Regions from separate parts of the Streptomyces sp. NPDC086080 genome, predicted to be linked through region 1. Evidence: riboswitches for the same ligand, from Rfam matches in the RefSeq annotation. Region 1 holds a riboswitch; each other region holds the start of a gene.
What was found. Region 1 has a riboswitch for cobalamin ahead of ACIF9R_RS26795 (energy-coupling factor ABC transporter permease). Riboswitches for the same ligand answer to the same signal wherever they lie in the genome.

Region 1 (3,226 bases):
GGTCCAGTACGCGCCCGGCTTCGGCGAGGTCCTGGGGGCGTTCGACGTCCTTGGCGAACCAGGGGTCGTCGAGGGGCAGCGGACCGTAGGCGGGGCGTCCGGCGCCGTCGAGGATCGTGTCGACCATGGCCCGGCGGTCCACGGCGAGGTCGAGGGCGCGGCGGACGGCGGTGTCGCCGGTGACGGGGTTGCCGGTGGGGAGGGAGACCGCGCGGAAGTCGTAGGACGTCGCCCGGTACGTCCTCCTGTGGTCGCCGCTCTTGAAGGTGGCGGCGAGGTCGGGCGGCAGGACCGCGCCGTCGAGGTCGCCGGAGCGCAGCCGGGTGGCGCGGACGTCGTCGTCGGCGATGATCGCCATGGTGAGCTTTTTCACCTTCGGAGCGCCGCCCCAGTAGTCCGGATTGGCCTTGAAGGTCAGCTTCTCGCCCTTGCTCCAGCCGGTGAGGACGTACGGCCCGGTGCCGACCGGTTCGGTGCCGAAGGCGCCGGTGTTGGGGTCCTGCCGTCCGGCGATGTGCTCGGGGACGACGGGCAGCACCGTGCGGGCGGCGAAGGCGGCGTACGGGTGGTCGAGGGTGAAGACGACCGTGTCGTCGTCGACCGCCCTGACCTCCTTGATGGCGTCCAGTTCGCTCTTGGCGGTGTTGTTGGTCCTGTCGTCCAGCACGGTGCGGTAGGTGAACACCACGTCGTCGGCGGTGAGCGGCTCGCCGTCGCTGAACCTCACGCCGTCGCGCAGGGTGTACGTGTAGGTGAGGCCGCCGTCGGTGACCTCGGGGAGCGCCTTCGCCAGCGCGGGCTCGAGGCCGAGGTCGGCGGTGCGGGCGAGGAGCCCGTCGAAGATCTTGGAGTTGCCGTCCTTGCCGTAACCGAGGAGCGGGCTGAGGGTGTCCGGTTCGCTGGAGACCCCGATCACCACGGATGCGGCGGACGCCCCGCCGTCCGCGCCGCCGGTGCCCGGCGCCGAGCAGGCGGTGACCGCCCCGGCCAGCGCCACCGTGGCGGCGGCGGCCCGTATTCGTCGGGTCGTCATCGAACCTCGCATCCCTCTTGCCTCCAAATCGCTGTTGCATATTAGTTGCAGCAAGGTTCTGCCCAGGACGGCGGGCCCTCAGTCCCCCCGTCCCGACGGTCGGCGCAGCTCCTGTCAAGCGCGTGGGTGTGCGCCGGGCCGCGAGCCGCCGGGCGCCGTCCGCGCGCCCCCGAGGGCCGCTTGTCACCGGACCGGAACGGGCATTACTGTCGCCACGCCTTGGTGACGGGAAATCGGTGCGATACCGGTGCGGCCCTCGCCACTGTGATCGGGAAGTCCGGCTCCGGCCCTCACGGGCAGCCACTGGGTTCTTCGGGACCCGGGAAGGCGGAGCACGGGCGGTGGTACCCGTCAGCCAGGAGACCGGCCAGGGCGCGTCAACCATCCACGAGGTGCTGGAGAGGGTCTGCTGAGCCATGCATATCGCCGAGGGTTTTCTGCCTCCGGCGCACGCGGTCGCCTGGGGCGTCGCGTCGGCGCCGTTCGTCGTCCACGGAGCCCGGTCGCTCATCCGTGAAGTGAGGGAACATCCCGAGAGCACCCTGCTGCTCGGCGCTTCGGGAGCGTTCACCTTCGTCCTGTCCGCGCTGAAACTGCCGTCGGTGACGGGCAGTTGCTCCCATCCCACCGGCACGGGACTGGGCGCCATCCTGTTCCGGCCGCCGGTCATGGCGGTGCTGGGCACCATCACCCTGCTGTTCCAGGCGCTGCTGCTCGCCCACGGCGGGCTGACCACCCTCGGCGCCAACGTGTTCTCGATGGCGATCGTCGGCCCGTGGGCCGGGTACGGCGTCTACCGGCTGCTGCGCCGCTGCGACGTGCCGCTGATGGCCGCCGTGTTCTGCGGCGCGTTCGTCGCCGACCTGTCGACGTACTGCGTGACCAGCGTGCAGCTGGCGCTCGCCTTCCCCGACCCGGGCAGCGGATTCCTCGGCGCCCTGGGCAAGTTCGGGGGAATCTTCGCGGTGACGCAGATCCCGCTCGCGGTGAGCGAGGGGCTGCTGACCGTGCTGGTGATGCGGATGCTGGTGCGGTCGAGCAGGGGCGAACTGACGCGGCTCGGCGTGCTCGTCACGTCGGTGGCCGGGCGGAAGCCGGCGGAGTCGGCCGGGGCGGTGGCCCGATGAGCCGTGACGCGAGGATCAACACACTGCTGCTGGCGCTGGTGGCCGCGCTGGCCGTGCTCCCGCTGGTGCTCGGGCTCGGCGACCACAAGGAGGAGCCGTTCACTGGCGCGGACGGCGAGGCGGAGACGGCGATCACCGAGATCGCACCGGAGTACGAGCCGTGGTTCTCACCGCTGTACGAACCGCCGTCCGGCGAGGTCGAGTCGGGGCTGTTCGCCCTCCAGGCGGCGATCGGCGCGGGCGTCCTCTCCTACTACTTCGGGCTGCGGCGCGGGCGGCGGCAGGGCGATGCGCGGTCGTCGGGGCCTTCCCGGGCCGGGGCGGGCACGGATACCGGCGAAGGTGACGAGGCGGGTCCGGGTACCGGCGAAGGTGACGGGGCGGGCCCGGGTACCGGCGAAGGTGACGGGGCGGGCCCGGTCGACGGCACCGGTGCCGGGGTGGACACGAGTACCGGAACCGGCGACGGCGCCGCCGCCGGACGACCGGTCTGATCGCCGGGTGCTGCCGATCGACGCGGCGGCGCACAGCAGTCGCTGGCGCCGCCGTCACCCCGTGGACAAGGCCGTGCTGGGACTGGGGCTCACCGTGCTCGCGATCTCGCTGCCGCCCCGGCCGGGCGCGGCCCTGGTGCTGGTGACCGCGCTCGTGGTGCTGCTCGGCCCGGCGGGTGTGCCCGCCCGGCGGCTGTGGCGGGCGTACCGGGTGCCGCTGGGCTTCTGTGTCACCGGGGCACTGCCGCTGCTGGTGCGGGTGGGCGGGCCGGGCGGCTTCGTGTCCCCGGCACCGGACGGGCCGCTGCACGCCGGGGAGTTGCTGCTCCGTACCTCGGCAGCCTCCCTCGGCGTGCTGCTGTTCGCGTTCACCACGCCCCTGTCGGATCTGCTGCCGCGGCTGGTGCGCGCCGGGGTGCCCGCGCCGCTCGTGGACGTGGCGCTGGTGACGTACCGGATGAGCTTTCTGCTGCTGGACTCGGTGCGCCGGGTCGGGGAGGCACAGGCGGCCCGGTTGGGGCACACCACCCGGGCTGCGACGTGGCGTTCGCTGGGCGGGCTCGGCGCGACCG
Region 2 (3,226 bases), on a different contig from region 1:
CGCCCCGAGGTTGACCGACCCCAGGTTGCAGACCGCCGTCTCCCCGTCGTCGGTGACCTCGAGGATCTCCGTGCACAGGTTCGAGGAGTGGATGACGTGGCCCGGCTCGGCGGTCTGGTTGGCGGTGCGGTTGGCCGTGTCCTTGAAGGTCATCCAGCCGTTGCCGGTCTGCGCGAGGGTGCGCATCATCCGGCCGTACAGCTCGCGCGCCGGGAGGGACTTCCTCGCCAGGCCCTTCGCCTCCGCCGCCCGGTACGCCGCGTCGAACTCCTCGCCCCACAGATCGACCAGCTCCGGCACGTCCACCGGGGAGAACAGCGACCACCGCCCGTCGGCCTCCACCCGCCGCATGAACTCGTCCGGCACCCAGTGCGCGAGGTTCAGATGGTGCGTACGGCGGGCGTCCTCCCCGGTGTTGTCGCGCAGTTCCAGGAACTCCTCGATGTCCAGGTGCCAGGTCTCCAGGTAGACCGCCGCCGCGCCCTTGCGCCGCCCGCCCTGGTTCACGGCGGCGACCGAGGAGTCCAGCGTCTTCAGGAACGGCACGATGCCGTTGGAGTGCCCGTTGGTGCCGCGGATCAGGGAACCCCGCGCGCGGATGCGGGAGTAGGACAGACCGATGCCGCCGGCGTGCTTCGAGAGGCGGGCGACCTGGTGGTAGCGGTCGTAGATCGAGTCCAGCTCGTCCTTGGGGGAGTCGAGGAGGTAGCAGGACGACATCTGGGGGTGCCGGGTGCCGGAGTTGAACAGCGTGGGGGAGGAGGGCAGGTAGTCCAGGCGGCTCATCAGCGTGTAGAGCGCGGCGACCTCGTCCACCGAGCGGGCGCTGTCGTCCTCGGCGAGACCCGCGGCGACCCGCAGCAGGAAGTGCTGGGGTGTCTCGACGACCTTGCGGGTGACCGGGTGCCGCAGCAGGTAACGGCTGTGCAGGGTACGCAGACCGAAGTAGCCGAACCGGTCGTCGGCACGGGGGTCGACCAGCGCGTCGAGCCGGTCCGCGTGCCGCCGGACGAACGCGGCGGTCCGGTCGGCGATCAGCCCCTCGCGGTGCCCGGCCGCGACGGAGCCGGTGAAGGAGGTGACGCCCTGCGAGGCGGCCTCGGCGCGGATGCCGATGGTCAGCAGCCGGGCGGCGAGCCGGGAGTAGGCGGGGTCCTCGGAGATCAGCCCGGCCGCCGTCTCCGTGGCCAGTTCCCGCAGCTGCGCCTCGTCGGCGGCCGCGGACCGGCCGCGCAGGGCGGCGGCGGCGACCCGTCCGGGGTCGGCGCCCCGCAGGTCGGCGGTCAGCTCGGTCAGGGTCCGCAGCAGCGCGGTCCCCGGGCGGTCGCTCTCCTGGGGCGCGTCGATCGCTGAGGCCGGATCGGCTGGCGCGATGGTCACGTGGGGCTCTCCCTCGCTCGGCACAGGGCCTCGAAGAGCGCAGGGGGCAGCACACGAGCGCACGCGGCGTCGCGTCCACCGGCCCATTCCGCGAGGCCCGGACGTCGGAGCACCCGGACCGGACGGCCGGGCGCACTGTCGGCAGGTCCTCGGACTGACTCCCCCTGCGCACCTCGGCGGGCGCAGGCGTGGGGACACCGTTGCGGGACAGTTCCGGATTCACACCGGATTCCCCTGCGGCGACAGCGAGCATGAGCATACATCTTGTGCCGGGTGCCGCCAGCAGCCCCATATGTTGTGTCGCGCCGGTGTCAGAGCGTCAACTCATAGGTGAGGAGCATGATGTCGTCCAGGTCGGGCAGCGGGTTCCAGTCCCGCTCGGGGGTGCGGGTGAAACCGAGCCGTTCGTAGATGCGGTGGGCGGAGCGCATGGTGCGCTGCGTCGACAGCACGATCCGCCGGCACCCCCCGGTCGCCCGCGCCCGGTCGACACAGGCGCGCACCAGGGCCTCCCCGGCGCCGCGGCCCCGGCCGGCGCGGGCCACCGCGAGCATCCGGATCTCCGTCTCGCCCGGCCCCGCCAGGTCGGCCATCGGACCGGGGCCCGGGACGAAGGTCACCCCGCCGAGCACCGCCCCGTGCTCCGTGGCCACCAGCACCTCGGCGGCCGCGGCCCGCTTCGCCACGTCCCGGAGCTCACCGAGGTACCCGTCGCTCTCTTTGAAGTCCAGCAGACCGTCCAGCAGATAGGCCTGTGCGGTGATCTCGCCGAGTTCCCCGTACTCGCCGGGCTCCACCGGCCGAATGACGATGTCCATGCCGCGAGTGTGCCGGACGGGTACGGCAACGGGCCGCCGGTTCTCCCGGCGGCCCGTCACTCGGTGTGCCCGCGGCGTCAGTGGGCGCTGCCCGCCGTGGCGGCCGGGAGCTCCGTCCGGACGCCGGGTTCGCCCGCGTCCGCCGTGTAGTCCTCCGGCCTGGTCCGGTCGATGCCCTCGGGCGCCTTCAGGGCCCGCAGGACGAAGGTCAGCACGACCGTCACCAGCACGTTGAGCACGAAGGCCGTGAGGCCGATGTAGCCGATCTCGCCGATGCCCGGAATCTCCTTCGCGGACCCGCCGAAGTGCTTCTGCGTCGGCGAGGCCACCCCGTACGCGGCGACCGTGCCGTAGATCATGCCGACCGCCCAGCCGCCGATCAGCGCCCAGCGGTGGAACCAGCGGGTGAACAGGCCACCCACCAGCGCGGGGAAGGTCTGCAGGATCCAGATGCCGCCGAGCAGCTGGAAGTTGATGGCGACCGTCTTGTCCATGGTCAGGACGAAGGCCAGCGCACCCACCTTCACCAGCAGGGACACGATCTTGGAGACCTTGGTCTCCTGCCTCGGCGTCGCGTCCGGCTTGATGAAGTCCTTGTAGATGTTGCGGGTGAACAGGTTCGCCGCCGCGATCGACATGATCGCCGCCGGCACCAGTGCGCCGATGCCGATCGCCGCGAAGGCCACTCCCGCGAACCACGCGGGGAACATGTTCTCGAACAACTGCGGGATCGCCAGCTGGCCGTTCTGCACCTTCACACCCGCCGCGATCGCCATGAAGCCGAGCAGCGCCAGCAGGCCCAGCATCAGCGAGTACAACGGCAGGATCGTGGTGTTGCGGCGGATCACCTCACGACTGCGCGAGGACAGCGTCGCCGTGATCGAGTGCGGGTACATGAACAGCGCGAGCGCCGAGCCGAACGCCAGCGTGGCGTACGTCCACTGGCCCGCCTCACCCGGTACCAGCGCACCGCGCGGCTTGCCCGTGGCCGGGTTGGTCTCGCTGTACGCCTCCCTGGCCGAGGCGAA
Region 3 (3,226 bases), on a different contig from region 1:
GTCGGCGCATTCCTCTCGGTGGAGGTCGCCAACACGATCTCCAAAGGCCTCGTCGACGAGGCCGGCATCCGTCCCGAGGTCATCTTCGCCGCGTTGGTCGGCGCGATCCTCTGGAACCTCCTGACCTGGCTGGTCGGACTGCCGTCCAGTTCCTCGCACGCCCTCATGGGCGGTCTGATCGGCGCCACCGTCGCCTCCGCCGGCTTCGGCGCGGTGCACGGCGACGTCCTCGTCACCAAGGTGCTGATCCCGGCGATCGCCGCGCCGCTGGTGGCCGGACTGGCCGCGATGCTCGCGACCCGGCTGACCTACCGCATGGGCGGCAAGGCCAACGGCAAGTCCGCCGAGAAGGGCTACCGCGCCGGCCAGATCGCCTCCGCCGGTCTGGTCTCCCTCGCCCACGGCACCAACGACGCCCAGAAGACAATGGGCATCATCACGCTCGCCCTGGTGGCCGGCGGCGCCGTCGCCCCCGACTCCGACCCGCCCCTGTGGGTCATCCTCTCCGCGGGCATGGCCATCGCGCTGGGCACCTACCTCGGTGGCTGGCGCATCATCCGCACCATGGGCAAGGGCCTGACCGACCTCCAGCCGCAGCAGGGCTTCGCCGCCCAGACCAGCGCCGCGACGGTCATCCTGGCCTCCTCGCACCTCGGTTTCTCCCTCTCCACCACGCATTCCGTTTCGGGTTCCGTGATGGGCGCGGGCCTGGGCCGCAAGGGCGGCGTCGTCCGCTGGTCCACCGCGACCCGGATGTTCGTCGCCTGGGGTCTGACACTGCCGGCGGCCGCCGTCGTCGCGGCCCTCGCCGAGTGGATCTGCGGCTTCGGCAGCTGGGGCACCGCCGTCGTGGCCGTCTTCCTGATCGCCTCCAGCGCGGCGATCTGGAAGATCTCCCGGCGCGAGGTCGTCGACCACACCAACGTCAACGACCACGAGGAATCCGGTGAGGAGCCGTCCGGCGTGGTGACGCAGGCCATGGCCGCGGTCACCCCGCCCCCCGCGGGCACCGTCACCGAGGACCTCTCGGCCACGATCCCGGCCCCCGCCGAGCCGGCACCGCCGGCCAAGACCGCCGTCTGACCGCGGCCCGGCACGAAGGAAGAAGAGCACCATGAAGATCGACTGGGCGGCCCTCGGCTCCGTCTTCGGCGTCAGCCTCGTGGTCACGGTGGCCCTGGTGGGCCTGTTCACCCTCGGTATCAGCGGCCTGTCCCGCCGCGAACGGGCCGCCGCGCAGGGCCAGTCCGCCGGCCTGGCGGTCACCGGCGCCTACGTCTGCTTCGCCGCGTGCGCGGCGGCGGTGGCGTACGGGATCTACCTGATCATGGCCTGAGTACCACCTGAACCCGCCGCGGTCGTCATCCGACCGCGGAGCGTCTCCGTCCGACGGGCGGTGCGTGAGCTCCCGGCTCCCGCACCGCCCGTCGGCGTGTGCCCCCGCCGCCCGCCGTTCACCCACTGGAGCCCCGCTGTGGGCCTCAGCACACTTCAGCCCCGCAGGTCAACGGCAGGTTGACGGCCGTTGACGGACCGTGGTGGACTGCCTCAGCCAATACGGCGGCAGAAGAGGAAGCCGGTGCGATTCCGGCGCGGTCCCGCCACTGTCACCGGGGTGGAACACCCCCGGGAGCCAGGAACTCTCGCCGCCGGTCTCGTCGAGCCAGGGCGTGGACACCCTGAGTGAGGACACATCGCCATGCGCGGCAGCCTGCCGAGGTCGATCAGCGACTCCCCACCCCGCTTCGGGGCCGCTCCCTCCGGATCCGTCACCGGCTGAACCCGATGGGTGCCGATCGCGTGTTCGCGTACGGTGCCGCCGCCGGCCTCCTCGGCGACCTGCTGCTCGGCGATCCCCGCCGTGGGCACCCGGTCGCCGGTTTCGGGCGGGCCGCGGCTGCCGTGGAACGGGTGCTGTGGCGGGACGACCGCGGCCGGGGCGCCGTGCACACCGCCGTGTGCGTCGGCTCGGCCGTCGCACTGGGGAGCCTGGCCGCCCGCTGCGTACGCTCCTCCCCCACCGCCTCCGCCGCCCTGACCGGCGTCGCCACCTGGGCCGTCGTCGGCGGGACCTCGCTGGCCCGTGAGGCCCGCGCCATCGGACGGGCGCTGGAGGCGGGGGACGTCGAGGCGGCACGGGCCCGCCTGCCGCACCTGTGCGGCCGGGATCCGCAGACGCTGGACGCGGACCGGATCGCCCGCGCGGTGGTCGAGTCCGTCGCCGAGAACACCTCGGACGCCGTGGTGGGCGCCCTGGTGTGGGGCGCCGCCGCCGGGGTGCCGGGCCTGCTCGGCTTCCGGGCCGTCAACACCCTGGACGCGATGGTCGGCCACAAGTCCCGCCGCTACCGCCGCTACGGCTGGGCATCCGCCCGCCTCGACGACATCGCGGGCTGGCCGGGGGCCCGGCTGACCGCCGTACTCGCCGCGCTCGGCGGTCCGGACCCGCGCGGTGCCGTACGGGCCTGGCGGGCCGACGCGTACCGACATCCGAGCCCCAACGCCGGGCCCGTCGAAGCGTCCTTCGCGGGCGCCCTCGGCGTACGGCTCGGCGGGACCCTCTCCTACGGCGGACGGGTCGAGCACCGGCCCGTCCTCAACAGCGGCGGGCGGGCCGTGACCGTGTCCGACATCGACCGGGCGGTACGGCTCTCACGGCGCGTCGGCTGGCTCGCCCTCGGCGCCGGCGCCCTCGCGCGGAGCGTCGTGAAGGGACGTACGCCATGAGCGGTGGGGGTCTGCTGGTCGCCGGGACCACCTCGGACGCCGGCAAGAGCGTGGTCACCGCCGGGATCTGCCGGTGGCTGGTGCGGCAGGGCGTCAAGGTCGCGCCGTTCAAGGCGCAGAACATGTCGCTGAACTCGTTCGTCACCCGGGAGGGCGCCGAGATCGGGCGGGCGCAGGCGATGCAGGCGCAGGCCGCCCGGGTCGAGCCGACGGCGCTGATGAACCCCGTGCTGCTCAAGCCGGGCGGTGAGCGGTCCAGCCAGGTGGTGCTGCTGGGCAGGTCCGTCGGTGAGATGAGCGCGCGCGGCTACCACGGCGGACGCCAGCAGCGGCTGCTCGGCACGGTGCTGGACTGCCTGGAGCAACTGCGGGACGCGTACGACGCGGTGATCTGCGAGGGCGCGGGCAGTCCCGCCGAGATCAATCTGCGGCGCACGGACATCGTGAACATGGGGATCGCCCGGGGCGCCGGACTGCCGGTTCTGGTGGTGGGCGACAT

Region 2: linked by a shared signal. The riboswitch ahead of ACIF9R_RS03685 (ribonucleoside-diphosphate reductase subunit alpha) and the one ahead of ACIF9R_RS26795 (energy-coupling factor ABC transporter permease) in region 1 are both predicted to bind cobalamin.
Region 3: linked by a shared signal. The riboswitch ahead of ACIF9R_RS05675 (cobalamin biosynthesis protein) and the one ahead of ACIF9R_RS26795 (energy-coupling factor ABC transporter permease) in region 1 are both predicted to bind cobalamin.

What each region holds. Positions count from the first base shown of each region.
Region 1 covers NZ_JBITRU010000026.1:40,417-43,642, forward strand. Annotated here, with positions in the region: gene ACIF9R_RS26790 (ABC transporter substrate-binding protein) at 1-1,033, opposite strand, end outside; cobalamin riboswitch at 1,237-1,420, shown strand; gene ACIF9R_RS26795 (energy-coupling factor ABC transporter permease) at 1,450-2,160, shown strand; gene ACIF9R_RS26800 (energy-coupling factor ABC transporter substrate-binding protein) at 2,157-2,654, shown strand; gene cbiQ (cobalt ECF transporter T component CbiQ) at 2,662-3,226, shown strand, end outside.
Region 2 covers NZ_JBITRU010000002.1:357,404-360,629, forward strand. Annotated here, with positions in the region: gene ACIF9R_RS03685 (ribonucleoside-diphosphate reductase subunit alpha) at 1-1,380, opposite strand, end outside; cobalamin riboswitch at 1,503-1,679, opposite strand; gene ACIF9R_RS03690 (GNAT family N-acetyltransferase) at 1,692-2,198, opposite strand; gene mctP (monocarboxylate uptake permease MctP) at 2,276-3,226, opposite strand, start outside.
Region 3 covers NZ_JBITRU010000003.1:340,565-343,790, reverse strand. Annotated here, with positions in the region: gene ACIF9R_RS05685 (anion permease) at 1-1,083, shown strand, start outside; gene ACIF9R_RS05680 (hypothetical protein) at 1,115-1,336, shown strand; cobalamin riboswitch at 1,523-1,666, shown strand; gene ACIF9R_RS05675 (cobalamin biosynthesis protein) at 1,786-2,727, shown strand; gene ACIF9R_RS05670 (cobyric acid synthase) at 2,724-3,226, shown strand, end outside.